One region of the Nakamurella alba genome, then DNA from elsewhere that is predicted to be linked to it. Evidence: riboswitches for the same ligand, from Rfam matches in the RefSeq annotation. Region 1 holds a riboswitch; each other region holds the start of a gene.
The links. A riboswitch is a leader RNA that binds a small molecule or an ion and turns the genes downstream of it on or off. The one in region 1 is predicted to bind S-adenosylmethionine.

Region 1 (7,093 bases):
CCGGACCGGCCGGTGAGGCACCGGCCACAGAACGCCGTTCTGTTCTCCCCGGCGCGCGGTGCGGCGTCCCGGGCGGCCGATTCCGCCCTCGGGCGCCGGCCGGAGGGGAACCGGCGACGGGTACCGCCGGAGGCCGTCGGTCTCCGGCGGGAGGAGGGTGTCAGCGGGCCCGCAACCGGGGCAGCACCTGCGACCCGTAGAGCTCGAGGAACCGGGCCTGGTCCGGTCCGGGCGCCTGGAAGACCAGGTGGGTGAAGCCGAGATCCAGGTAGCGACCGATGCGTTCGACGTGCTCGTCGGGATCCGAGGAGACGATCCAGCGCGCCGCGGCCCGCTCCGGGGTGACCGCAGCGGCGATCCGCTGCAGTTCGAGCGGGTCGGTCACCCCGGCCCGCTCCTCCGGGGTCAGCGCGAGGGTGGCCCAGGACGCCGTGTCCGCCAGCGCCCGGGCCGGGTCCGGGTCGAAGGACACCTTGACCTCGATCATCAGCTCGAGGTCGGTGAGGCTGCGCCGGGACCGGGCCGCACCCTCGGCCAGGGCCGGCAACAGGGTCTCGGTGTACTGGGCGGTCGACTTGCCGGAGGTGGTGATGAACCCGTCGGCGATCCGCCCGGCCAGCCGGGTCGCGGCCGGTCCGGAGGCGCCGATCCAGATCGGCACCGGCACCTCGGGCCGGTCGTAGACAGTGGCGTTGTCGGTGGAGTACCAGGTCCCGTCGAAGTGCACCCGGTCGCCGGCCCACAGCTTCCGGATCAGCGTGACGGCCTCCTTGAGGCGGGCGAACCGCTCCCGGCCGTCCGGCCAGGACGACCGCAGCGGCACCTCGTTGAGCGCCTCCCCCGATCCCACGCCGAGCACGACCCGGCCCGGGTACAGCAGACCGAGGGTGCCGAACGCCTGCGCGATCACCGCGGGGTGGTAGCGGAAGGTCGGGGTGAGCACCGAGGTGCCGAACAGGATCCGGCTGGTCCGTTCGCCGAGGGCACCCAACCAGGGCAGGGTGGCCGGGGCGTGGCCGCCGTCGTGCCGCCAGGGCTGCAGGTGGTCGGAGACGAAGACGGAGTCGAACCCGCTCTGCTCGGCCAGCACACCGAGCTCGATCAGCTCACGTGGCCCGAAGAACTCGGCGGACGCCTTGTAGCCGAACCGCACCGCCACCCGTTCCTCCTCCGCACCGTCCCGGATCCGGCCGGTCGACGCCGCGGCTCCTGCCCCGCACACTACTGACCCGTCGTCGCCGTGCCGGTCGCGGTGCGGTCAGGAGCTCTTCCCGGCGGCCAGCGCCGTGCGCACGATGTCGCCGATCCGGTCCGCCTCGATGAGGAAACCGTCGTGACCGTGCCGGGAGTGGATGACCTGCAGCGGACGCGCGGTGGGCGCGGTGGCGATCCGCGCGCCCTCGGCGGGTGTGTAGAGGCGGTCGCTGTCCACCACCGCCACGGTGATCGGGGCGGTGATCATGGCCAGTGCGGCGTCGACGCCGCCGCGGCCACGGCCGAGGTCGTGGCCGTTCATCACCTCGGTGAGCACCAGGTAGGAGCCGGGATCGAAGCGGCGGCCCAGCTTCTCGCCGTGGTAGGTGAGGTAGGAGCCGACCGCGAAGCCGCCGCCCGGCTGCTCGTCCCGGCCGAACCGGTCCTCGAGCTCCTGCGCGCTGCGGTAGGTGGTGTGTGCGATCTGCCGGGCCACCGCCATCCCGGCGACCGGTGCCGGACCGCCGTGGTAGTCGCCGCCGGCGAACGCCGGGTCCATCCGGATCGCGGCCAGCTGCGGTGTGGCCCAGGCGATCTGGTCCGCGGAGGCGGCCGCGGTGGTGGCCACCGCGATCACCTCGCGCACGTAACCGGCGTGCTCGACACCCCATTCCAGCGCGCGCATCCCGCCCATGGAGCCACCGAGGACCGCAGCCAGCGAGGTGATCCCGAGCTGCTGCAGCAACCGGTGCTCGGCCCGCACCTGGTCCCGCACGGTGATCTCCGGGAACCGTGACCCCCAGGGCCGGCCGTCCGGGCCGGTCGACGACGGGCCGGTGCTGCCCCGGCACCCGCCGAGCACGTTCGCGGCGATCACGAAGTACTCGGCGTCGTCGATGGGTGACCCCGGCCCGATCAGCCCGTCCCACCAGCCGGGGGTGGGCTGGTCCGGACCGACGTCGCCGACCACGTGGGCGTCACCGGTGAGGGCGTGCAGCACCAGCACCACGTTGTCCCGCTCCGGCGACAACCGGCCCCAGGTCTCGTACGCCATGGTGACCGCCGGCAGCACGTGACCGGAATCCAGTGGCAGGTCACCGATCTCCCGCGCATGCCGACCGGACCCGACGGCGGGTGAGCCGTCGGGCCCGGCCGACACCGCGGTCATCGGTCAGCCCTTCGCCGCGCGGAACCCGGCGTCGAGGTCGGCCAGGATGTCGTCGATCGACTCGGTGCCGACGGCCAGCCGGATCAGGCCGGGGGTGACACCGGTGGTGAACTGCTCGGCCTCGGACAGCTGCGAGTGCGTGGTCGAGGCCGGGTGGATGACCAGCGACCGGACGTCGCCGATGTTCGCCAGGTTGGTGAACAGCTCGAGCGCGTCGGTGAAGGTCTGCCCGGCCTCCACACCGCCCTTGATCTCGAAGGAGACGATCGGGCCGCCGCCCAGCGGTGCGTACTGCTGCTGCAGCGCGTGCCACTTGCTGGACTCCAGCTGGGGGTACGACACCGACTCGACCTCGTCCCGGCCCTCCAGGAAACGGGCGACGGCCAGCGCGTTCTCGTTGTGCCGCTGCACCCGCAGGCTCAGCGTCTCGATGCCCTGGGCGAGCAGGAAGGCGTTGAACGGGGAGATCGCCGGCCCGATGTCGCGGAGCAGCTGCAGCCGGGTCTTGAAGATGAACGACACGTTGATGCCGAACAGCCCGTTCGGGCCGAGATCCCGGGCCCAGACCAGGTTGTTGTAGCTCGGATCCGGGTTGTTGAAGTTCGCGAACTTCTCCGGGTCGGCGCTCCAGTCGAAGGTGCCGCCGTCCACGATCACGCCGCCGATGGCGGTGCCGTGGCCGCCGAGGTACTTGGTCGCCGAGTGCACCACGATGTCCGCGCCGTGCTCGATCGGCCGGATGAGATACGGGCTGGGCACCGTGTTGTCGACGATCAGCGGCACGCCGTTGCGGTGCGCCACGTCGGAGACACCGCGGAAGTCCAGCACGTCCAGCTGCGGGTTCGAGATCGACTCCGCGTAGAACAGCTTGGTGTTCGGCCTGACGGCGGCCTGCCAGGACTCGAGATCGTCCGGATCCTCCACGAAGTCGACGCTGATGCCGTACTTCGGCAGCGTGTAGTGGAAGAGGTTGTAGGTACCGCCGTAGAGCCGCGGCGAGGACACCACGTGGTCACCGGCCTCGGCGATGGCGAGGATCGCCAGCGTCTCGGCCGCCTGGCCGGACGCGACCAGCAGCGCACCGGTGCCACCTTCCAGGGAGGCGATCCGCTGCTCGACGACATCGGTGGTGGGGTTGTGGATCCGGGTGTAGATGTTGCCGAGCTCCTCCAGCGCGAACAGCTTGCGGCCGTGCTCGCTGGAGTCGAAGGCGAACGAGGTGGTCTGGTAGATCGGCAGGGCCCGGGCCTTGGTGGTGGGATCCGGGGTCTGGCCGGCGTGGATCTGCCGGGTCTCGAAGGACCAGTTGGGGCTCATCTCTCATCTCCTGTGACGTGAGGGCGGGGCAGCGACCATGCCCGCTCCGCCGGGGATGACGGGCGGGGACGGGTCGCTGATACAACGAGGACGGATGGCCGCCATGTCCCGGATACCGGGGCGCGGCGGGTGCTGCTGGGTTCCTGGACCGCCCGGTGCGGGGCGGCAGGATGCGGCCTTCGGACCACTACCCCGGGTACGTCGGCCGCACTGCGGACGCCGGAGAATTCAGTGGCGGCAACACATTCGACAGGACACAGCTGCGCTCCTCCGGGCGGCCAACTGGGCCGGCCAGGTGGCCGACCCGCGCTTGCGGAACCCGGATCCGGGCTCCGCCAGGTCAATCACCCGGGGCACCCCACCGCGTGTGGAGGGTTGCCGGCCAGCGAGCCGGGGCTTGTCACTGGCACTCATGACCTGACGCGAGTGTAGCGAACCGGTGTCGCCGGGGCACCGGGTGTCTTGACCGATGGCTGAACACGCGTTTAGCATGCTGAACATGCGTTCAGCGCAGGACGACGACCTGACCACACGTGCCCGGATCCGGGACGCGGCGATCACCCTGTTCGCCACGCACGGTTTCGCCAGGACGACCGTGCGCGCCATCGCCGCGGCCGCCGGCGTCTCGCCGGCGCTGGTGCTGCACCACTTCGGGTCCAAGGACGGCCTGCGCGCGGCCTGCGACGCCCACATCTCGGACTTCTTCGCCGCCTCGGTGGACGAGGTGGCGGGCGCCGACCTCTCCACGCTCGCGGAACTGATGTCCGCCAGGCCCGCCGAGCCGCTGCACGGCTACGTGCGGCAGGCCCTGGTCGAGGGCGGCCCGTTCGCCCGCCGCTTCTTCGACGGGCTGGTGGAGCAGACCCGGCGCTACCTGGTGCTGGCGACCGAGCGGGGTGACGTCCGGTCGGCCGGTGACGACACCGGCCGCGCCCTCGCGCTGGTGGTGATGAGCCTGGGCACCCAGTTGCTGGCCGACTACCTGGCGCCGCCCGGCACGCCGGCACCGGCGGCGCAGGTCGCCGCCGCGGACCGGGTGGCCCTGCCGCTGGTCGAGCTGCTCACCCATGGGCTGTTCACCGACAGCCGATTGCTGGACGGCTATCTCGCACACCTGCACACCCGCCAGGAGGAACCGTGACCGGGACCGCTGCTCTGGAGATGAAAGGTGTCCGGAAGACGTTCGGGCACGTGGTCGCACTGGACGACCTCGACCTGACGGTGGGCACCGGCGAGGTGCACGGCTTCCTGGGGCCCAACGGCGCCGGGAAGTCCACCACCATCCGGGTGCTGCTCGGCCTGCTCCGGCCGGATGCCGGGTCGGCCCTGCTGCTGGGTGGTGATCCGTTCGCCGACGCCGTGGCGCTGCACCGCCGGCTGGCCTACGTCCCCGGCGATGTCACTCTCTGGCCGAACCTCACCGGCGGCGAGGTGATCGACCTGCTGGGCCGGTTGCGCGGCCCGGTCGAACCGGCCCGACGGGCGGATCTGCTGGAGCGCTTCGAACTCGACCCCCGGCGGCGCGGCCGGACGTACTCCAAGGGCAACCGGCAGAAGGTGGCGCTGGTCGCGGCGCTGGCCGCCGACGTGGAGCTGCTCGTGCTGGACGAGCCGACCAGCGGGCTGGACCCGTTGATGGAGGCCGTGTTCCAGGACGAGATCCGGCGGGCCCGGGAGCGCGGCACGACCGTCCTGCTGTCCAGCCACATCCTGTCCGAGGTGGAGTCGCTGTGCGACCGGGTCAGCATCGTCCGGGCCGGTCGGGTGGTCGAGACGGGTTCCCTGTCCCAGCTGCGTCATCTCACCCGGACCTCGCTGGCGGCCGACCTGGACGCCGTCCCTGGCGGTCTCGACGCGCTGCCCGGAGTGCACGACCTGCGGGTCGAGGGTTCCCGGGTCGAGCTGGCGGTGGACTCCGACCGCCTCGGGCCGGTGCTCGAGGCGTTCACCGCTGCCGGGGTCCGGACGCTGACCGCGTCCCCGCCCACGCTCGAGGAGCTGTTCCTCCGTCACTACCGCGAGGAACCGGCCACCGGCGGCGCGCGATGACCTCGGCGGTGGTGGGGATCGGTGCTCCGCCGGGAACGGCCGGGCGGGGTGGGCCGCTGACCGGCCTCGGCCCGCTGCTACGGCTGTGCCTGCGCCGGGAGCGGATCCCGTTGCTGTGCTGGGTGATCGGGGTCGGGCTGGTGGTCGGCACCAGCTTCCCGGCGATCGCGGCGCTGTACCCGGAGGCCGCCGCCCGGGCCGACCTCGCGATCGGGGTCGGGTCGAACCCGGCCACCGTCGCGATCACCGGCCCGGTGTTCGACAGCTCGGTGGGCGGGCTGTCGGCCTGGCGGGTCGGGGTGATCGGCTCCACCGTGCTGGCGCTGATGGCCGTGTTCACGGTGGTCCGGCGCACCCGCGGCGACGAGGAAGCGGGCCGGACCGAGCTGCTGGCCGCCACCGCGGTGGGGCGCTCCGCGCAGCTCGCCTCCGCGGTCCTGGTCGCCGCTGCCGCAGCGGTGGCGGTTGGTCTGCTCGGGCTGCTCGGCGCGCTGTCCACCGGGTCGGCGGTCACCGGGTCTCTGCTGCTGGTCGCCGCCCTGGCCGGTTGCTCCTGGGTGTTCGCCGCGGTGGCGGCGCTGGCCGCGCAACTCGCCGGGTCCGCCCGCGGGGCAACCGTGCTGGCCGGGACCGCCGTCGGCGTGGCATTCCTGCTGCGCGCCACCGCCGATGGATCCGACCTGCCGTGGCTGCGGTGGCTCTCCCCCATCGGCTGGGTCGAGCAGCTGCAGCCGTTCGCCGCGAACCGGTGGCCGGTGCTGTTGCTGTACCCGGCCGCGGCGGTGCTGTTGCTGCTGCCCGCGGCCTGGTACCAGCGCCGCCGGGATCTGGGTGCGGGACTGCTGCCCACCCGGCCCGGTCGTGCCGTGGGCCGGCTGTCCGGGATCGGCGGTCTCGGGGTCCGGCTGCAGTGGGGATCCGCGGCGGGCTGGGCGGTCGGGCTCGCGGTCGCCGGGGCGGTGCTCGGTGGGGTGGCCGGCGGCGCCGATCAGCTGCTGCAGGGCAGTCCACAGATCCAGGAGCTGTTCCGCCGGCTCGGCGGCGACGGCGGGATCTCCGCGGTGGTGCTGGCCGCGATCGGCGGGTTCGTCGGGATCGCGGTGGCCGGGCAGGCGGTGTCCATCGCCCTCCGGCTGCGCGCCGAGGAGGAGGCGGCCCGGACCGAGCTGCTGCTGTCCTGCCCGGTGAGCCGGACCCGGCTGTTCGCGGTGCAGCTGCTGTGGGTGGTGGTCGCCCCGGCCGTGTCACTGACCCTGTGCGGGCTCTCCGCCGGTGTTGCCCTCGGCGCCCGCGGCGGCAGCGGGGCCGGTCTCGGCGACGGACTGTCCGCGCTGCTCGTGCAACTGCCCGCGGTCTGGGTGATGG
Region 2 (7,093 bases), on a different contig from region 1:
TTCTCGGCCTTCCAGGTGCGCAGTTCCTCCGCGGTCAGCGAGTCGGCCAGCGAGCAGCCGGCGGCGGCGTCCGGGATCAGCACCCGCTTGTCGGGCGACAGGATCTTGGCCGTCTCGGCCATGAAGTGCACGCCGCAGAAGATGATCGTCGACTGCGTGGCGGTGGCGGCGACCCGGGACAGCGCGAGCGAGTCACCGACGTGGTGCGCGACGTCCTGGATCTCCGGCAGCTGGTAGTTGTGCGCGAGGATGACCGCGTCGCGCTCCTCCGCCAGGGCATGGATGCGTTCGGCCCATCGGGTCCAACCCTCGCGAGAGCTCAGGTCTGTGGTGATGGCACTGGTCATGACTCGCTCCGATCGCTGGGTGGGCGCTCGCCTGGCGGTGGCGTCCCCGAGGTTTTCGACTTAGGATCGAAAACATGCCCCATCGTAGCAGGTCGTCATCCGGTGGTCATCCGGCCGACACATCGGTCGAGGTGCTGGCCGCCGTGTTCACCGTCCGGGCCCCGGTCGCCGCGCCCGGCGGCGTGCCGGAGGTGCACGTGCTGCTGTGGCAGCGGGCGCTGGACCCGGACGCCGGCCGCTGGGCGCTGCCCGGCGGGACGGTGCTGCCGGACGAGGACGTCGACTCCTCCGCCGCCCGGCAGCTGGCGGCCAAGGTCGATCTCACCCGGGTCGCCCATCTCGAGCAGATCGGCGTGTTCTCCGACCCGGACCGGGTGCCGGACGCCCGGGTGGTGGCCACCGGCTTCCTCGGCCTGGTCCCGCTGGACGCCGACCCGGTGCTGCCGCCGGACACCGCCTGGCACCCGGTGTCCCGGCTGCCGGACACCGCGCTGGACCACGGAGCGATCGTCGGCCGGGCGGCGGACCGGCTGCGCGCCAAGCTCTCCTATACCAACATCGCCTTCGCCCTGGCGCCGGCCGAGTTCACCGTCGCCGAGCTGCGCCGCATCTACTCCGCGGCCCTCGGGCACGATGTGGACCCGACCAACCTGCAGCGGGTGCTCACCCGGCGCGGCATGCTCGCGCCCACCGGCACGACAGCCGCACCGGGCCCGTCCGGCGGCAGACCTGCTGCGCTGCACCGCTTCACGATCTCCGATCTGCGGGTGACCGACCCCTTCGCGGCCTTCCGCCCGCCGGAACGCTGAGCCCGCGCCGGCGAGCCCTCAGGATCCGGACTGCCGCGCGAGCGCAGGGACCCGGGACCGGACCGGCGCCTCCGGTGTCCGGAGCGCACCGAGCAGCTCCCTGGCCACGGCATCGTTCTGCCGGAAACCGGGGCTGTTGTACCCGGGCCGGGCGAAGCCGGCCGAACCCGCGGATCCGGACACCGACGGCCCCAGCAGGTAGCGACGCGGGTGGACCGTTCCGTCGGCGCGGATCGCCCGACAGTGCTTGTCGGCCAGCAGCTGTCCGCTGCCGAGCGGTACGCCGTCCTCGTCCCGCAGGTCCTCCGCGGCCAGCTCGCCGGAGGCGAGCAGGCCCCGGATCACCGGGTCGGACGCCGCCTTCACATCCGGCGCCGGCAGGAACGCGTCGATGAACGCCCGCGCCCGCACCACTGCTCCCCCGGCCGGCGAGTGGGCGACGAAAGCGGCACTGTGCTCGTCCGCCTCGTCCAGCTCGACCTGCAGGTCCGGCCCCAGGAAGCGCACGATCCCGGCCCGGTGCAGGGCGAGCAGCTCGCGGAGTCGTTGCGGTGGCGGCCCGCTGGCCAGGAACGAGAACAGGCCGTGGAACGTCCCTTCGACGTTGCGCACCCGGTCCTGCGGCGAGATCCGCTGCGACACCACCGCTTCGGCGAGCACCATGTAGACCGAGAGCAGCGCGTCGAACACCGCCGCGTCCTGGCTGAAGTGCGCGTCGGCGCGGCGCACCAGGTCCGCCTCGATGTACCCGACGAGCACGTCCTGCAGCTCCCCGTCCGAGACCGGACCGCTCCGGCCGAGCGCGCCGAGCGGCCTGTCGATCCGGTCGATGTCGAACCGGTCCTCCTCCTCGGGCACCACCGCCGCTGCAGTCGCGAGGAACCCGGGATCCCGCACGTCGGGCGTCCGGTCGACCAACTGCAGGAAGTCGTCCCAGGTGCCGGACGTCCGCTCCGGGTGCGCCGCGAACAGCTCGCGGTAGTGCGCGTACGCCAGCTCCTTGACCAGCAGTGGCCACACCACGGTCCGGTAGTCGACCGGGCTGCCGTGCGCGGCCAGCGCCGGCGTGGTGAGGTAGCGGGTCGGGGTCGGGCCGGACTCACGCAGGTAGCCGAGCTTGGAGTGGTAGGGCACCCCGCGGCGGGATCCCACGTGCAGCACCGGTTCCCGGCCACTGGGCAGGTACGTCAACCGCTCCTCCGTGCGGTCGAACCGCCCACCACGCCCCTCGCACACCAACACCATGAGGTCGATGAACGCCAGGCCGAACCCGCGGACCACGACGTCCTCGCCGGCCCGCAGTCCCGACAGGTCGATGTCGGCGGTGTACCCCGGCGGGATGCAGGTCAGCCCGTGCCGGGCGGCGCCGGCCAGCAGGTCGGCCTGTGCCGGGGTGGCCGTACGATCCAGGAAACCCTGTGCCAGCACCACGATGTCGGCCCGAAGGACGGTCCCGTCGGCGAGCGCCACCTCCTGCGCACCGGACCGGTCGGTCACCGAGACCGCGGAGGTCAGGTGCTCGACGACCCGGACGTCGCCCGGCAGCCCGGCGATCACGCCACGGTGCACCCAGCCGAGGTACTGCGACTGCACGTCCCGCCCGGCGAAGTCGTCCGGGCCGAGATCCGTTCGCTCACCGACGAACTCACGGCCGAATCCGGGTATCCACTCGGCGAGCGACGGCCCTGGGACCACCGGCCCCTGCATCGACACCGAGGAGTCGGTGAACATCGTGACGTCCCGGGTGATCGAGTTCATCCAGAGCAGCGGCGACTGGTGCTGCCGCCAGATCCGTCCGCCGCCCGCCGGGTGCGGATCGACGACGTGCAGGATCATCGGTCGTCCCGGGAACCCGGGCAGGTTGGCGGCCAACCGCTCCAGCACCGAGACCGTGCGCGGCCCACCACCGACGAAGACGATCGACGCACTCGCCTCCGGCGACACGGTCACCGCGCCGCACCGACCGGCACCGGCTGCGCGGCATGCGGATCCGTGCCGGGGACCGGCGGCCAGGCGACCAGTCCGGCGCCGGGGACGAGCTCCTTGCCGAACGCGTGCGCACCGACGGACTCCGGCTCCGCGTCCAGGTCGAACCGCGGCAGGTAGTCCGCGGCCAGGTACAGCTCCTTCGCCTCCGGCTGGCGGGGCCCGGTGGTCAGATGCACACGCTCGTAGCCCAGGTCGGCCGCCGCCTTCTCCAGCTGGGCCATCAACCGGACGGCCAGGCCACGCCGCCGGTGCTTCAGCGAGGTCCAGACCCGCTTCACCTCCGCGGTCCGCGGGTCGTACCGCCGGATCGCCCCGCCGGCGATGATCTCGTCGCCCTCGGCCAGGAGCACGAAAGTGCCGCGGGGGCGGACGAAGTCGGCCGGCGGCACCTCGACCAGCGTGGTCTCCGGGGTGTACGCGGCGTACCGAGTGATGTACTCGACCTTCAGGTCGGCGAGCAGGCCGGCCAGCCTCGGGTCGTCCGGCCCGACCAGCAGCACCCGCAGATCGGCGGCGCCGGCAACCGGCGAGACCCGCGCCCGGTCGACCCGGGGTGCCGGCAGCGCGGGCGCCGGACGGCCGTCCAACAGGGCCAGGAAGCCGTCGGTGACGTCCGCCACCGGTCCGGCGGCGGCCGGGTCCAGCACGAGACCGCCGTCCTCGTACCGCCGCAGCTGCGCCGACGACACGAACCAACCGGCGGCCACGGGCGCGGCGCCCATCGACTGCAGCACCGGCCGCAGGGCGTAGTCCAGAACCAGCACGTGCGCCGGCGAACCACCGGTGACCAGCGGGAGCACCGGGCGACCGGCCAGGGCGAACTGCGGCAACAGGTCGAGGAAGGTCTTCAGCAGTCCGGAGAAGGACGCCTTGAACACCGGGGTGGAGACCACGATGCCGTCGGCGGACGCGACGGCCGCGACCGCGGCCGCGATCTGCGGATCGCTGCTGTCGCCGGCCAGCAGGGCGTCGGCGGGCAGGTCCCGGGGGTGGATCGTGACCACGGTGTGCCCGGCGACCTCGAGCCGGAGTTCGACGTGCCGCAGCAGGGCCTGCGAGGTGGAAGTGGGTGACGGGCTGCCGGAGATCGCGACGACGGTGGCCATGACGGGTCCTTCTGGAATGCGGTCGATCCGTGCCACGTGCTGCGGCCGGATCGCTGACGGGTGCTGACGAGGGGACGCCGGGAGGTCGGGACGGACCGCCCGGACCGGGTCAGGAACGACAGAGATCGCTGCTGGTGCGCAGCAGATCGATGTGCCGACGCAGGAAGGGACGATTACCCGAGGGTGCGTGCACGTCGGTCGTCCTTCCCTGCCCGGGAGCCGTCGCTGCGACGTGACTCCGCACTTGCCGTCCCGATCGGGAGGGCCAGGTCCTCATCCGGAGCACCCCACCGCGGAGGAGGGTTGCCGCCCAGCGAGCCGGAGCTTCGCGCTGGAACTCATGACCTTCCCTCACGGTAACCAGCTGCCCGACAAGGGTCAAGCAGGCTCCCGGCCCCGGTCCTCGGCCGACCTGTGTACCCTGCCCGCAGGTGATGAGTGTCAGCGACAGGCCCTGGCGTGCTGACCGGCAACCCTCGCATGCTGTGGGGTGCCCCAGGTGAACACCAGGTCCCGGCACCGTGCCGGGGCAACCAGCAGGTGGCGACGCCCACCACGAGGAGGAGCACGCCGTGCGGACTTCCGTGACCCCGATGCTCCTGGTGAGCCGTCGGCACATCGACCTGCAGCGAGTGCACAGCGCACTCTGTCCGGCCTGACCGCATCCGGCCACTCCCTCCGCTGCTTCCGGGTTCACGCGCACCCGGATGCAGCGCCCCGATGAGAAAGCCTCTCCATGACGTTCTTCCTGTCCGTCGCGCTGACCGGTGCCGGCGCCCACCCCGGAGCCTGGCGCTCCCCCGCTGCCCGCCCCGGTGAGCTGACCTCGGCCCGCTACTGGACCGATCTGGTGCTGTCGGCGGAGCGTGCGCACCTCGACTTCGTCACGCTGGAGGACGGTTTCGGCCGCGATCCGCAGCGGCCGTCCGAGGTCGGACTGCGCCTGGACGCCACACTGCTGGCGGCCCGGATCGCTCCGTCCACCGGCCGCATCGGCATCGTGCCCGCCGCCGTGACCTCGCAGACCGAGCCGTTCCACCTGTCCAAGGCGATCGCCACCCTGGACTACGTCTCCAGCGGCAGAGCCGGTGTGCTGCCGCAGATCTCGATCGCCGACCAGGACTACGCCCTGGTCGGCCGGCGCGCGCCGCTGCCTCCCGCCGACGCCTGGGCGGAGGCCGCCGACTGGGTCGAGGTGGTGCGCCGGCTCTGGGACAGCTGGGAGGACGACGCCGAGATCCGGGACGTGGCGACCGGGCGGTTCGTGGACATCGACAAGCTGCACTACGTCGACTTCGCCGGGCCGTACTTCTCCGTGCGCGGACCCTCCATCACGCCGCGGCCGCCGCAGGGCCAACCGGTGGTGGTGGTCGCTGCCGGCCGCGAAGCCGGCGACGGTGCCATCGGTGTCGCCGCCGCACAGGCCGATGTGGCGATTCTCACCGATCCGCTCGCGGACCCGGATGCCGCCACGGCGCTCGCCGAACTGGACGGGTTGCGTGCCGCCACCGGCGGCGCCGCGCAGCGCCGGCTCACCGATCTGGTGGTGTTCCTCGACGACCGGGACACCACCGGCGCCGACCGACTCGCCGAGCTGGACGACCGGCACGGCGCATCCGCCGCGACCGGTACGGCCGTGTTCTCCGGCTCTCCAACGGATCTCGCCGCCCTGCTGGTGCACCGGCAGCAGGCCGGTTACGACGGCGTCCGGCTGTGGCCGGGCGTCCTGCCGACCGATCTCGAGGTGATCGTGCACGCCCTGGTACCGGAACTGCGCCGACTCGGCCTGCGCGAGACCGAGTACCTCAGCGAGTCGCTCCGCGACCGCCTCGACCTCCCGGTCGCCCCCAACCGTTACGCAGCAGTCTCTTCGGACATCGGAGCCCTCGCATGACCCCCCGCAAGCAGGTCCACCTGGCCGCGCACTTCCCCGGAGTCAACAACACGACGGTCTGGAGCGATCCCCAGTCGGGCAGCCAGATCGAGTTCGACTCCTTCGTCAGGTTCGCCCAGATCGCCGAACAGGCCAAGTTCGACTTCCTCTTCCTGGCCGAGGGTCTGCGGCTGCGGGAGCAGAACGGGAAGATCTACGACCTGGACGTGGTGGGCCGGCCGGACACCTTCACCATCCTGTCCGCGCTGGCCGCGGTCACCGAGCGGATCGGCCTGACCGGCACCATCAACTCCACCTTCAACGAACCGTTCGAGGTGGCACGGCAGTTCGCCACTCTCGATCATCTCTCCGACGGTCGCGCCGCGTGGAACGTGGTGACCTCCTGGGATGCCTTCACCGGCGAGAACTTCCGCCGTGGTGGCTATCTCGCGGAAGGTGACCGCTACGCGCGGGCGGAGTCGTTCCTGCACGCCACCCAGCGCCTGTTCGACTCGTGGCCGGACGGCGCCGTGGTGGCCGACGCAGCGGCCGGCCGGTTCCTGGCCGACGACCGGGCGGGTGAGTTCTCGATCCACGACGACTTCTTCGACATCGACGGACACTTCGACGTCCCACGCTCCCCGCAGGGCCGCCCGGTGATCTTCCAGGCCGGTGACTCCGATGCGGGCCGCGAGTTCGCCGCCGCCTCCGCCGATGCCATCTTCTCCCGGCACGGCACCCTCGAGGCCGGGCAGGCCTTCTACTCCGACGTCAAGGGCCGCCTGGCGAAGTACGGCCGCGCCCACGCGGACCTGCTGGTGCTGCCGGCGGCCACCTTCACCATCGGCGAGACCGAGAGCGAGGCGCAGGATCTCGCACGGCACGTGCGGAGCCAGCAGGTCAGCGGGCAGAGCGCACTGCGGCTGGCCGAGCAGCTGTGGAACGTCGACCTCAGCGACCGCGACCCGG
Region 3 (7,093 bases), on a different contig from region 1:
ACCTTGAACTCCGGCTGGTCCTTGGTGAAGAACCCGCCCTCCGCGGTGTTGATCGTCCGCACGTCGATGTTGCCCGACTTCAGCGCCAACAGCCCGGCGGAATCGTTGGCGTAGGTGGAGATCTCCACCGCGGGCTGGCCGGCGGCCACACACGCGTCGGAGATCTCGCCCAATTCCTCCAAGGACGCCTGCGCCGCCACCGCGCCGACCCGCACCCCGCACAGCGCCGTGGTGTCGTCGGCGACCTCGGCGCCGCCGTCGGCCAGTGTCAGGAACGTGTAGCCGACCCGGATCACCGACACGATGTCGATCACCTTCAGCCGCTCCGCGGTGATGTCGACACCGCCGCCCAGGTCGTACTTCCCGGACTGCACGCCCGGGATGACCGCCTCGAACGCCGGCGTCTCCCACTCCAGCGTCCAGTTCGCGGCGGTCGCGGCGGCGGTCTCCAACTCGGTGAAGTACCCGGTCAGCTCACCGGACTCGTTCTCGTACGCCGCCGGCGTCCAGTCCCGGTAGGTGGTCGCCGACAACGTCAACGCCTCCCCCGCTGCGGAGGACGCCGCCGACGACGCGACAGAGCCCGCGACCGAAGTGCTGGAAGTGGCCGTCGAGCTGTCGGACCCACAGGCGGTCACGACGAGCGCGGCCGCGCCGAGGACTGCGATGAGGGGCGTGCGCCGGAAACGGGTGAGCGCGGACATGGTGGTGCTCCTTGTCGATCGATGGGTCGAACACGAACCGCGGGCGACGGGGGCGTCGCCGCGGGAGAAGAAGCCGGGAGGGTCAGGCCGCCCCGGTGTAGCGCTGCAGGAACTCGCGGGTGCGGTCCTGCTGGGGATTCCCGAGAACTGCTTCGGGAGCACCGGATTCGAGGATCGAGCCGTTGTGCAGGAAGACGACCTGATCGGACACGTCGCGGGCGAAGGCCAGCTCGTGCGTCACGATGATCATCGTCGCGCCGTCGGCGGCGATGCCCTTGATCACGTCCAGCACCTCGCCGACCAGCTCCGGGTCCAGTGCTGACGTGGGCTCGTCGAACAGCATCACCGTCGGACGCATGCAGAGCGCCCGCGCGATCGCCACCCGCTGCTGCTGGCCGCCGGAGAGCTGCCGCGGGTAGCTGCCGGCCTTGTCCGCCAACCCCACCCGCTCCAACTGCTCCATCGCCGAGGACCGGGCCGCGTCCCGCGACACCCGACGCACATGGCGGGGTGCGAGCATGACGTTCTCCAGCACCGTCCGGTGCCCGAACAGGTGGAAGCTCTGGAACACCATCCCGACCTCGGCCCGCTGCGCCCGGGCGCGCCGCGGCGGGATCTCGTGGATCCGGCCACCGCGCAGCTCCCGGCCCATCAACGCGCCGTCCACCTCGATGAGGCCGGACTCCGGGTCCTCCAGTCCGTTGATGCAGCGCAGCAGCGTCGACTTCCCCGACCCGGACGCGCCGATCAACGACACCACCTCGCCGCGGCGGACGTCCAGGTCCACCCCCTTGAGCACCCGCAACGCACCGAACGACTTCGTCAACGACCGGATCCGGATCACCGGACGCTCCGCGGTCATGCCTCCACCGCCTGTGAGGTGCGGGTGGTGCGACTCCGCCACAGGTTCCGCCGGCCGACCGTACGGGAAGTGCCACGAGCGAAGTGCTTCTCGATCCCCCACTGGCCGACGGAGAGCACCGAGGTGACGATCAGGTACCAGATGCAGGCCACCGTCAGCAGCGGGATGATCTGAAACGTCCGGTTGTAGATGATCTGCACCGAGTACAACAGGTCCGCCACCGCGATCACCGACAACATCGACGTCGCCTTCAGCGTGCCCACCAACAACGAGCCTGCTGATGGCAGGATCGCCCGCATCGCCTGCGGCAGCACGATCCTGGTGAAGGTGAACAGCGGCGAGAGCGACAGCGCGTGCGCCGCCTCGCGCTGCCCGGCATCCACCGACAGCAGGCCGCCCCGGATGATCTCGGTGGCATAGGCGGTCTCGTGCAACGTCAACCCCAGCAGCGCCGCCAGCACCGCGGTCATCACCTCACGCGCCGGCGCCTCCACGAACGTCGGACCCCACGGGATGCCGAACGACAACTTCGGGTAGAGGTAGCCGATGTTGAACCACACCAACAGCTGCACCAGCAGCGGTACCGATCGGAAGATCCACACGTAGCCCCACGCCAGCCCGCGCAGCACCGGCTGCTGCGACAGCCGCATCGCCGCCAGGACCGCGCCCAGCAGCAGCGACAACACCGTCACCAGCACCGTCACCCAGACCGAGAGCCACAGCCCCTCCAGCACCGACGAGGAGAAGAAGTAGTCGCCCACCACCGACCATTCCATCGCCGGGTTCTTGGCCACGGAGAGCACCGAGAACACCGTCAGGACCAGCACCACCGCCGTCAGCACCCACATCCCCGGCCGACGGCGGCGCACCACCGGACGCGACGCAGCGGCCACCGCCGCGGCGAGGTCGGCATCATCCGCACCGATACCGGCGGCGGGTGGCTCCTTCGACAGGTACTGCGGGGTCACTGCTTTCGCGCTGGGCGGCACGAGGTCCTCTTCTCGGGTGGCTCGCGGTCGGCGGGACCGTGACGAGCGGTGTGCTGCTGTTTCCCTGTGCGGATCCCGCGGGTCGGCCACCGGCGGAGCGGCGCGACGCGTGAGGGATCCGGATCAGTGACCGGGACAGCAGGCGGAAGAGGAAGCGGCGCGCATCAGGTCGATGTGCAGACGGCGACAGCCACGGAAAGCAACGGTCTGCTCGGCCATGTCCACTCCTCGTCCACGCTTGCGGCACGCCGAACGGCGCGCGGCCTGGTCGTCACCCGGGGCACCCCACCGTGGCGGAGGGTTGCCGGCCAGCAAGCCGGGGCTTCGTGCTGGCACTCATGACCTGCGACCGACGATAGGGATCCCCGCGCGAGCGGGTCAAGCCGGACAACAGCTCCCGACTCCCGGCCGGCCGTACTCCACGACAGCCGTGCCACACCGTCGACCGAGGTCAGACCACACGCAGACATCCGGTGGATCGACGCCACGTAATCCTCATCACGCCCGGGTCGCCCACCGGTTGTTCAGGGGCGGCCCTGCGGCCCGAAGGTCACCATCTCGGGTGTCTGCGGGCCCTGCGGTACGGCCGGGAGCGGTTGCGGCAGACCGGTTCCCAGGTCCTTCTCACCGTGCCAGGCGACCAGGAACGTGTAGACGGCGATCGCGATCAGCGGTTCCAGCAGGATCACCATCGCGTTGCCCGCGGTCGGCTCGGCGGTGACCAGCTGGTCGATGGCGGACGCCCCGATCGACGCCGGATCGGTGCCGTCGGTCATCACCGGGCCGAGCAGGTAGGCGGTCAACGCGCCGACCGCGCCGGCGAACCCGACCGTCAGCAGCATGGCGGTGCCGCGGACGCTGCGCCAGGCCCAGGCGGCCGCGGCGAGCGCCGCGCCGGCGGCCACCGACAGCAGCAGCATGATCGCGACAGCGGTGAACTGGCGCGGCGACTCGGTCGGCAGCGGCAGGTAGCTGCCGTCCTTGTAGACGACGAACTGCTCGCCGGGCGCCACCATCGCCCACAGCAGTGCCTGCACGATGCCGGCCAGCACGGCAGCGACCAGCACCGTCGCGCCGGACCGCCAGTGCAGCAACTCGCGGGCCGGGTCCAGCTTGCGTCGGCCGGCCTCCGGGGCCAGCAGGATCGGCGTCGTGTCGGGTGCGCTCATGCCAGGCAGTCCGCTCCGAGCAGGGCCTTGAGGTCACCCATCAGCGCGGAGGTCGGGGTGACGCGAAGCCCGTCGTCCAGCCGCAGTGTTGTGGTCCGGCCGCCGGACAGCAGCCGCAGGTGCACCGCGGTGGTGCCGGGGTGCGCCTGCAGGACGTCCCGCAACCGGTCGACCACCGGGGGTGTGCACCGAGCGGCGTTCATCGTCACCTGCATCGGGCCGCGGTTGGTCGAGACGGTCAGGTCCGGCACGGTGACACTCTGCGCGTGCAGGCTGAGCCGGTCGTCGGACCGGGACACCCGGGCCTTGACCAGTACCACGGCGTCCTCGGCCAGCGACAACGCGAACTCGGAGTAGACCTTCGGGAAGAAGGCGACCTCCACCCCGCCGGCCAGGTCCTCCAGCGTCGCCGACGCCCAGGGATCGCCCTTCTTGGTCAGCCGCCGCTGCAGACCGGTGAGGATGCCGCCGACGGTCACCGTGGCCCGGTCCGGGATGGTGCCGTCCAGGATGTCCGGCAGCGAGGCGTCCGACTGCGAGGCCAGCACATGCTCGACCCCGGACAGGGGGTGTCCGGACACGTACAGCCCGAGCATCTCCCGCTCGAATCCGAGGCGCAGCTTGGTGTCCCACTCGGTGTCCGGGATCTCGATGTGCAGCGACGAGTCGGCGGAGTCCTCCGTGCTCAGCTCGCCGAACAGGTCGAACTGCCCCTCGGCCTCGGCCCGCTTGAGCGCCAGCACCGAGTCGACGGCCTCGACGTGCCGCATCAGCAGGCCCTTGCGCGGGTGGTTCAGCGAGTCGAAAGCCCCTGCCTTGATCAGGGACTCGATCACCTTCTTGTTGCAGGCGACCGCATCGACCTTGCTGAGGTAGTCGGAGAAGTTGGTGTAGGCGCCCTTGTCCTTGCGGCAGGCGATGATCGACGCCACCACCCCGGTACCGACGTTCCGGATGGCGGACAGCCCGAACCGGATGTCGGTGCCGACCGGGGCGAAGTTCTTCTCCGAGGCGTTGACATCCGGTGGCAGCACGGTGATCCCCATGCTGCGGCACTCGGCGAGGTAGATCGCGGACTTGTCCTTGTCGTCGCCGACGCTGGTGAGCAGCGCGGCCATGTACTCCGACGGGTAGTTGGCCTTGAGGTAGGCGGTCCAGTACGAGACGAGCCCGTAGGCCGCCGAGTGCGCCTTGTTGAAGGCGTAGTCGGAGAACGGCAGCAGGATGTCCCAGAGGGTCTTCACCGCGGCACCCGAGTAGCCGCGCTCGGCCATGCCGGCGGAGAACGCCTCGAACTGCTTGTCCAGCTCGGACTTCTTCTTCTTGCCCATGGCGCGGCGCAGCAGGTCGGCCTGGCCGAGCGAGTACCCGGCGACCTTCTGCGCGATGGCCATGACCTGCTCCTGGTACACGATGAGACCGAAGGTGTCGCCGAGGATCTCGGCCAGCGGCTCTTCCAGCTCCGGGTGGATCGGGATGACCGGCTTGCGCTTGTTCTTCCGGTCGGCGTACTCGTTGTGCGAGTTGGCGCCCATCGGGCCCGGCCGGTACAGCGCGCCGACCGCGGAGATGTCCTCGAAGTTGTCCGGTCGCATCGACCGCAGCAGCGCCCGCATGGGCCCGCCGTCCAGCTGGAAGACACCCAGGGTGTCGCCCTTGGCCAGCAGGTCGAAGGTCTTCTTGTCGTCGAGCTCGAGATCCTCCAGGACCACCGTCTCGCCACGGTTGGCCTTGATGTTGATCAGGGCGTCGTCGAGCACCGTGAGGTTGCGGAGCCCGAGGAAGTCCATCTTGATCAGGCCGAGGCCCTCGCAGGTCGGGTAGTCGAACTGCGTGATGATCGCGCCGTCCTGCTCCCGCTTCATGATCGGGATGAGGTCGAGCAGCGGGTGCGAGGACATGATCACGCCGGCGGCGTGCACGCCCCACTGCCGCTTCAGTCCCTCCAGACCCTTCGCCATGTCGACGACCCGGCGCACCTCGACGTCGGACTCGACCAGCGCACGGAACTCGCCGCCCTCGTTGTACCGGTTGTGCGACGGGTCGAAGATCTTCGACAGCGGCACGTCCTTGCCCATCACCGGGGGCGGCATGACCTTCGTGATGCGGTCGCCGACGGAGAACGGCATGCCCAGCACGCGCGCCGAGTCCTTGACCGCCTGCTTGGCCTTGATGGTGCCGTAGGTGACGATCTGCGCGACCCGGTCGTCGCCGTACTTCTCGGTGACGTACCGGATGACGTCGCCGCGCCGGCGCTCGTCGAAGTCGACGTCGAAGTCGGGCATGGAGACGCGCTCGGGGTTGAGGAACCGCTCGAAGATCAGGCCGTGCTGCAGCGGGTTCAGGTCGGTGATCCGCATGGCGTAGGCCACCATCGACCCGGCACCCGACCCACGCCCCGGGCCGACCCGGATGCCGTTGTTCTTCGACCAGTTGATGAAGTCGGCGACCACGAGGAAGTAGCCGGGGAACCGCATCTGGGTGATGACACCGACCTCGAAGTCGGCCTGCTTGCGCACCTCCGGCGGGATCCCGTCGGGGAACCGGGCGACCAGGCCGCGCTCGACCTCCTTGACGAACCAGGAGGTCTCGTCCTCGCCCTCCGGGACGGGGAACCGCGGCATGTACGACGCGCCCTCGTCGAAGGTCACCGAGCAGCGCTCGGCGATCAGCAGCGTGTTGTCACAGGCCTCGCGCAGCTCGTACTTGCCCTGCCACAGGTCGCGCATCTGCTTCGGCGTCTTGAGGTAGAAGTCCCGGGCGTCGAACTTGAAGCGGTTCGGGTCGTCCAGGGTCTTGCCGGACTGCACGCAGAGCAGCGCCTCGTGCGCGTCGGCGTCGGCCTCGTCCACGTAGTGCAGGTCGTTCGTGGCGATCATCGGCAGGCCGAGGTCGCGGCCGAGGCGCAGCAGGCCCTCGTGCACCCGGGTCTCGATGCCCAGGCCGTGGTCCATCAGCTCGAGGAAGTAGTTCTCCGCGCCGAAGATGTCCCGGAACTCGGCGGCACTGGCCCTGGCCTTCGCGTAATCGCCGATGCGGAGCCAGGTCTGGACCTCGCCGGACGGGCACCCGGTGGTGGCGATCATGCCCTTCGAGTACTGCTGCAGCAGCTCACGGTCGGCGCGCGGCTTGTAGTAGTAGCCCTCCAGCGAGGCCCGGGAGGCCAGCCGGAACAGGTTGTGCATGCCCTCGGTGCTCTCGGCGAGCAGCGTCATGTGGGTGTAGGCGCCGGCGCCGGACACGTCGTCCTCGCCGCCGTCCGCCCACCGCACCGGGCGGCGCTCGAACCGGGACGTCCCCGGCGTCACGTACGCCTCCATGCCGATGATCGGGTTGATCCCGGCCGACTTCGCCTGGCGGTAGAAGTCG

Region 2: another riboswitch for S-adenosylmethionine. It lies ahead of ssuE (NADPH-dependent FMN reductase); the one in region 1 lies ahead of GIS00_RS02250 (bifunctional o-acetylhomoserine/o-acetylserine sulfhydrylase).
Region 3: another riboswitch for S-adenosylmethionine. It lies ahead of GIS00_RS26670 (amino acid ABC transporter permease); the one in region 1 lies ahead of GIS00_RS02250 (bifunctional o-acetylhomoserine/o-acetylserine sulfhydrylase).

Annotation. Positions count from the first base shown of each region.
Region 1 covers NZ_WLYK01000001.1:527,581-534,673, reverse strand. The annotation lists gene fgd (glucose-6-phosphate dehydrogenase (coenzyme-F420)) at 161-1,159, opposite strand; gene metX (homoserine O-acetyltransferase MetX) at 1,259-2,362, opposite strand; gene GIS00_RS02250 (bifunctional o-acetylhomoserine/o-acetylserine sulfhydrylase) at 2,366-3,679, opposite strand; SAM riboswitch class IV at 3,981-4,097, opposite strand; gene GIS00_RS02245 (TetR/AcrR family transcriptional regulator) at 4,179-4,820, shown strand; gene GIS00_RS02240 (ABC transporter ATP-binding protein) at 4,841-5,728, shown strand; gene GIS00_RS26765 (ABC transporter permease) at 5,725-7,093, shown strand, end outside.
Region 2 covers NZ_WLYK01000011.1:20,226-27,318, reverse strand. The annotation lists gene nadA (quinolinate synthase NadA) at 1-347, opposite strand, end outside; gene GIS00_RS22140 (NUDIX hydrolase) at 422-1,156, shown strand; gene GIS00_RS22135 (FAD/NAD(P)-binding protein) at 1,175-3,106, opposite strand; gene ssuE (NADPH-dependent FMN reductase) at 3,103-4,251, opposite strand; SAM riboswitch class IV at 4,487-4,597, opposite strand; SAM riboswitch class IV at 4,682-4,793, shown strand; gene GIS00_RS29425 (putative leader peptide) at 4,845-4,910, shown strand; gene GIS00_RS22125 (LLM class flavin-dependent oxidoreductase) at 4,988-6,145, shown strand; gene GIS00_RS22120 (NtaA/DmoA family FMN-dependent monooxygenase) at 6,142-7,093, shown strand, end outside.
Region 3 covers NZ_WLYK01000023.1:8,200-15,292, reverse strand. The annotation lists gene GIS00_RS26680 (transporter substrate-binding domain-containing protein) at 1-704, opposite strand, end outside; gene GIS00_RS26675 (amino acid ABC transporter ATP-binding protein) at 787-1,566, opposite strand; gene GIS00_RS26670 (amino acid ABC transporter permease) at 1,563-2,555, opposite strand; SAM riboswitch class IV at 2,785-2,899, opposite strand; gene GIS00_RS26665 (DUF2567 domain-containing protein) at 3,080-3,724, opposite strand; gene dnaE (DNA polymerase III subunit alpha) at 3,721-7,093, opposite strand, start outside.